Regions from separate parts of the Aerococcus loyolae genome, predicted to be linked through region 1. Evidence: a T-box and tRNA genes for the amino acid it is inferred to sense, from the RefSeq annotation. Region 1 holds a T-box; the other holds one or more tRNA genes.
What was found. The T-box of region 1 lies ahead of serS (serine--tRNA ligase). A T-box ahead of a tRNA ligase gene usually reads a tRNA of that ligase, here a tRNA-Ser.
Positions count from the first base shown of each region.

Region 1 (3,420 bases):
TCAGGTCCTGGCTAAAATTGTGGTGCCATTGTTACCCATCCATATCTTCTGTAATATTAGTAATCTGTCCTATAGTGGTTCGGTGTTTGCGATTATTTCGGTCTTTTGGAAGGTCTTTCTCTGTGTGATTCTCCTACAGATTCTTTATGTGGCTTTTCTATTTATTTTATTTGGGACCTATGCGGGCAAGAATCCTTGGGAGCTGATGAAGAACCAAATTCCGGCCTATATGACTGCCATTGGGACTCAGTCTTCAGCGGCAACCATTCCGGTTAACTTGAAGTCAGCTGCTAAGAATGAAGTGTCTCAAGACATTGCCAACTTTGTCGTGCCCCTCTGTGCTACCATCCATTTGACTGGATCCATGATTACCATTACCGCTAATGCCACGGCCCTCTTATTAATTTACGGCATGCCCCACCAGCTCACTACGATTCTAGGCTTTATCTTAACTCTCGGGGTGTGCATGGTGGCTGCTCCGGGAACGCCAGGGGGAGCGATCATGTCCGCCTTACCTTTCTTACCGATGATCGGCATTGTGGACCCTGGCATGCAACAAATTATGATTTCCTTGCACTTGACCCAGGATTCCTTTGGGACCGCGGCCAATATTTCCGGAGATAATGCCATCGCTGTCTTCATCGACAAGATTTACCATAATTACATCAAAAAAAGCGATACAAAAAGTTCAGACCTGGCCTAGAAAGGTAAAAGACCAGACAAAAGCCATTTGACAAGGCGGTCTTTTCTTCTTAAAATAGGGGTAGCTTTGGAGTTTGACTCCGATAAAGTCTTTCGGGATTTTATTTATAGATCAAGTAATGCTTGTGACTAGTAATCTAGGAAACTTTTTAGCGAGTCCATGGTGGGTGAGAATGGACAAGGAACCTGGGTGAATCCACACAAGGACTGCCTACGACTTAAGAAATAAGGAAGTAGCGCCGGCACAAACCGTTATTTGTAAGTGTAAGGCAAGTCGCTTGCCTTGAAGCAGGGTGGTACCGCGCATAATGATGACCATTTCGTCCCTTTGATAAAAGGGCGGAATGGTTTTTATTTTGCTCAAGCATTGTGGCTGAGGAATTGCTGTTTATCTCTTTTATAAATCAAGGAACCGTACTAATAAAAAGAAATGAGGAATTATAATGATTGATGTGCGTTTATTACGGGATAATTTTGACCAAGTGGCTGAGGCTTTAAAGGGTCGGGGTGTTGAGAAGGAGACTCTCGAACACCTACGCGACCTCGACCAAAAACGCCGCCAAGTGATTGTAGAAGCGGAAAATTTGAAAAAGGAACGCAATATTGCTTCGGACGCCATTGGCCAACTCAAGCGCAATAAGGAAAATGCTGACGACAAGATCCAAGAAATGAAGGCTTTGGGAACCAAGATCAAGGCCTTGGATAGCGACTTGGATAAACTTGACCAAGAGGAACATGATATCTTAGCCCGGATTCCTAACCTTCCTGCTGAAGGCGTGCCGGTAGGGGCAGATGAAGACGAGAACGTGGAAATTCACCGCCACGGAGACCAACCTGAATTCGACTTTGAAGTCAAGGCCCACTGGGACCTCGCTGAAGACCTGGATATCCTTGACTGGGAGGCAGGGGCCAAGGTCTCGGGCTCACGTTTTGTCTATTATAAGGGCCTCGGGGCACGTTTAGAGCGGGCCTTATATAACTTCATGCTGGACCAACACCAAAAAGAAGGCTATATGGAAATGATCACGCCTTTCTTGGTCAACGATACGGCCATGTATGGGACTGGGCAATTTCCTAAATTTACCGAAGACGTCTACCAAATCACTAATGAAGACCAAGACCTCACCTTGATCCCAACGGCAGAAGTGCCTTTAACCAATTATTTTGCTAAGGAAATCTTGAAGGAAGAAGACCTGCCAATTCGAGTGACTGCTTTATCTCCTTGTTTCCGTTCTGAAGCCGGTTCCGCTGGACGCGATACCCGGGGCTTGATCCGCATGCACCAATTCCAAAAGGTGGAAATGGTGAAAGTGGCAACCCCTGACCAATCCTTTGATGAACTGGAAGCCATGACCGAAAACGCGGAAAATATTCTCGACTTACTCGGTTTACCTTACCGTCGGATTGTCCTCTGCACCGGAGACATGGGCTTTTCATCCGCTAAGACCTACGACATTGAAGTGTGGATGCCTGCCCAAAACACCTACCGGGAAATTTCTTCTTGCTCTAACTGCGTGGACTTCCAAGCACGCCGGGCCCAAGTTCGTTACCGCGATATTGACGGGAAGACCCAACTGGCCCACACCTTAAATGGATCAGGTTTGGCGGTAGGTCGGACCGTGGCTGCCGTATTAGAAAACGGGCAAAATGCTGACGGGTCGATCACTATTCCTGAAGTCCTAGTTCCTTACATGGGTGGGGTAAGTCAAATTACCAAGGAAAACGCTCGTGGCCTCAACTAAGACGCTTTTTGAATAACATTACCTGAATCAATCGCTCGCTCAAGTGGTCTACTTGGGGAGCGATTTTTATTTCGTCAAGTAAAATCTCCTCCTAAGCAAAAGAGTTGTTTTCACCAGGAGCAGTCTTTAAAATGAATCATGATTGTAAGACTAAAGTATAGAAAGAAGGACTAAGGATGAGTCAAGCATTAGCAACTTTTGCCGGGGGCTGTTTTTGGTGCATGGTGGCACCTTTTGAAAGGATGCCCGGTATCTTAAAAGTCGTGTCTGGTTACACAGGTGGTCACACTGAAAACCCGACTTATCGCGAAGTGTGTCGGGGAGGAACGGGCCATACCGAAGCGGTACAAATCACCTATAATCCTGAGTTAATTTCCTACCAAGACCTGGTGGAAATTTATTGGCAACAAACGGACCCCACTGACGCTATGGGCCAATTTGCTGACCGGGGGGACTCCTACCGCCCGGTGATTTTCTACCACAATGACCAACAAAAAGCCATCGCCCAAGCCTCTAAGGAAGCCTTGGAAGCAAGCGGTCGTTTTGACCAACCCATTGTCACTCAAATTGAACCCGCCCAAACTTTCTATCCTGCTGAAGACTACCACCAAGACTTCCATGCCAAGAATCCTGACCACTACCAAGCCTATCGCCAAGGATCGGGCCGGCAAGCCTTTATCGACAAGCACTGGCAGGATTAAGCAAGAGGAAAAAACGCATAGCCCCGCCTTTCTTGCTGGGAAGCTGGGCTAGCTAAGAGATAAAGAATGATGAGTGACAAGTAAGCTGGGCCAGTCCCGGCTTATTTTTATAGGATAAATTTCTTCTTGCTTAGCCATGCAAAAGGCATTAAAATATGCTAAATAAAAATTGTCTTTTAATTAAATTGTCGAGCAATTCAAACAAATTACGCCAAAAGTATTTACAAATGAATTTGAAAAGGGTATTATAAGTCTACTTAACTAATGGGCGCCGC
Region 1 is NZ_CP126958.1:1,953,270-1,956,689, reverse strand. It holds gene CJ190_RS08900 (dicarboxylate/amino acid:cation symporter) at 1-703, shown strand, start outside; T-box leader at 813-1,033, shown strand; gene serS (serine--tRNA ligase) at 1,146-2,444, shown strand; gene msrA (peptide-methionine (S)-S-oxide reductase MsrA) at 2,621-3,145, shown strand.

Region 2 (3,420 bases), 790 kb from region 1:
ATCAGTGTAAGCTAAGGCGTAGGTTTCCCCTTGATGTATAATCGCACAAATAAAGACATTTTCCTTATCACTCGAATTGTAATAAGTTCCCGGAGTAATCACCTTGATCACCTGGCGGTCCACCATGCCCTTGGCTTGTTTAGGGTCTTCCATTTGTTCAGCGATAGCGACCTTATAACCTTGGTTGACTAGGGTTTTCACATATTCGTCCGCTGAATGATAGGGAACACCACACATGGGAATGGGATCATCCGCATTCCGATTTCGGCTCGTTAAGGTAATTTCTAAAATCTGCGCCGCTTTTTTGGCGTCATCATCAAACATTTCATAAAAATCACCCAGCCTAAAAAATAGAAAGGCATCGGGATATTGATCTTTGATCTGATAGTATTGCTCCATCATTGGTGTTTTTTTCTTCGCCATTGTTTACATCCTTTAATCTTAACTTTTTACAATCTTATCTATTTTAACACAGAAAAGCGAAGGGTGAAATTCACAGCCTTAATAATTCGTGATAGAATAAAAACTAAACTAGGAAAGGATTTAATCATGTTAAAGCACTTATATCTCATGCGCCACGGCGAAACAGAATTCAATTTGGAAAACCGGGTACAGGGCTGGTGTGATTCCCCTTTAACTGAAAAAGGTATTCGACAAGCCGAGCTGGCTAGGAATATGCTAAAGGAACGGGAAATCACTTTTACCCATGGCTACTGCTCACCACTTGACCGGGCCAGAGAAACTCTAAAATATAGCAGTCCCAATCCCATGCCCACAGAAACAGTCACTGGGTTAAAAGAATGGGGCTTTGGTTCACTAGAGGGGAAATCCCGCGATCTCATGCCTAAGCCCCTGTCAGCCCCCAAAACGGATGATTACTATTGCCAATATGGTGGTGAAAGAGCCAGCGAAGTTTGTCAACGGATTAATCAGAGTCTTCAAACCATTATGACTAAAGAGGATAGCCAGCAAGTCTTAGCCGTCGCCCACGGAGCAGTCATCTACCAATTTATAAAAGACTACCTCCCTGACCCAGTTGCAGGCATCGGAAACTGCGAAATTTTTCACTTTGTTTACGATTTCAACACCTTCACCTTTATAGAAAATATGAAACCTTATCGGGAGATGTCAGTGTCTGGTGAAAATTTATTTGCAAAATCGGACAAAACGTTATAAGATATACTTTGTTGCTAACTTAGTTTAGCCGGGAGAAGTAGCGAAGAGGCCGTAACGCGCTTGACTCGAAATCAAGTTGTCGGGAAACCGGCACGTGGGTTCGAATCCCACCTTCTCCGTAGTCAAATTTCCAACAATACCCAATAACCCCTAATCGTTGTTAAATCAGCGTTTCTAAGATTTTCGATTTCCTAACAATTTCCAATAATCGCCAACTTTTACCCAAAAATATATAACTTTTCTATAACTTTTTTATTTCACAAATTCGCACCACATCAGCATTTTAGCACCTTAAGAGGTGCTTTTTTCTATAACTTTTTTGCCCTTCTTGTCCTATATTGAAAAACACTTTTAAAATAAGTAGTGACTACTTAAAAACAGTTAATTCCAAAATAAATCGTACAAATCTCGTACAAGTTTTTTCTCCCCCCACTATCGGGTTTATAGAAGAGAATGAAAGAGCGGTCATTAAAACCGCTTTTTTTATTGCGCTTATTTAAGACTCTGGTCTGCTCTCCTTCATATAGAGGCTCAAAATCTTAGTTTTTACATTAGAATATTCTAAGTTAGTATGCATAATAAAAAGCCCAAGCTCTACTTGAACTTGGACTGTAGCTCTGTAGCAATGCATGCTATTTATTTGCGACGCTTCAAAACAGTTGCTCCAGCTGCAACTAAGGCAAGGCCAAAGCCTGTAAAAGATGCAGCAACTACACCAGTTTTAGGTAAAACAGAATGAGTAGCCGGTGCAGAGGTCGCTTTAGCAGTCGAAAATTTTTCTTCCTTAGGAGCTAAGGCTAGGACTTTATTTGTCTTGATATCTTTATTTTGATTTTCAGTCACTGGATCATTTGTACCAGAAGCAGTCACTGAAGTTGGATCTTGTGAACCTTCTTCTGCAGTCACTGACTTATCACTATCGCTAGTTGGAGCAACAGCTGTAGGAGTTGCTAGTGTAGGTTCTACAGCAGTGCTAGCTTGGCTAGTTGGACTAACAAGCGGAGTACTTGGTACGGTTAGAGTTGGTTTTGTCGGTTGAGCAATAGGTTTTGGTGTTGGGACTGGGTCCGGCGTCAGTTCTGGTTCAGTAATGTTGGTTGGTTGAACTGGCTTAGGATCCTGTACTGGAACTGGATCTAGTTCTGGTTTTGTTGGATTTGGATTCGCTGGTTCTGGTTGCGGTTTTGGGGTTGGCTTTTCTTCCGGTTTTGGTTGAACCGGTTCTGGTTCTGGTTGTGGGTCCGGTGTAACTGGTGTCGTTGGTTTTTCATCCAATGTTGGATCTGGGTTTGGCTTGGTTGGTTCCGGATTTGTAGACTCTGTTTTTTCAGCTTCCTTTGTACCGACTAAAATAATTTTATTTTTTGGTTGACGAATAACAACACCCTTCGAATCTCTTAAACCATCCTCACCTTCTTGTTTAACAATGGTTTTACCCTTTTCAAGTGTTGAATCTTCAATTCTTTCCACTTCAAAAGGAATAGGTTCATTTTTTTGATCTTCTGGTGTTGGTATCGTTTCAGTAATCTTTCCAGCTGGATAATCAGTATCTCCAACTTGACGAGATATGGTCAAGTTGCCAATAGGATCTATGGCGTTTTTAAACTTAGAAGAATCTACGCCAGGGGCAAATTTTGAAAATCTTCCGTAACCAAAGGAAATATTATTAGGATTTAAAATCTGATAAAGGTGACCGTTATTAGCAGTAAATTTTCCATTGGCTTCTTTCAAGGCAGGTAATTCATCACTCGTCCATGCCTTCATATCAGCTTCGACATTGGGGCGACCCCAGCTCAAGTTTTCCAGTGTAGCATTACTATTTTTATATTGTGGTTTACTTACCCCATCGGGTCCCTTATGGTCAATTTTTCCATGGATAGCTGTTTCTTCCGCCCGGATGTAGGCATCCTTTTCATTCATGCGATCATAGCGGACATCATTGACATACTGCTCCTTGGTCAAACCTTTTTGGGTCACATAGTTTTTAAGTGGGATCCCTTCAAAAGGCACGGTTTCATCATCATAATAAGTATTACGGGTATTGCGGATTATTTCCAAAGCTTTTTCAGCTTGCTGTGGGTCTTGGATTTCATAACTATCATTTGCAAGTTCATTGGTTGGAGTGGCTGAAGCATATGTTGTAATCAAAGATACATTAGTAGTTCCATTTTCTTGGGCATGGACCTCTTGAGGATTGGCTGCTAAGAAAGCGGCGACAGCAACAGAGGCAAGGCCAAGGTTTAA
Region 2 is NZ_CP126958.1:710,167-713,586, reverse strand. It holds gene mutS (DNA mismatch repair protein MutS) at 1-423, opposite strand, end outside; gene CJ190_RS03160 (histidine phosphatase family protein) at 550-1,176, shown strand; tRNA gene CJ190_RS03155 (tRNA-Ser) at 1,208-1,295, shown strand; gene CJ190_RS03150 (G5 domain-containing protein) at 1,813-3,420, opposite strand, start outside.
Region 2: it has a tRNA-Ser gene. The T-box ahead of serS (serine--tRNA ligase) is inferred to sense a tRNA for this amino acid. The anticodon was not compared.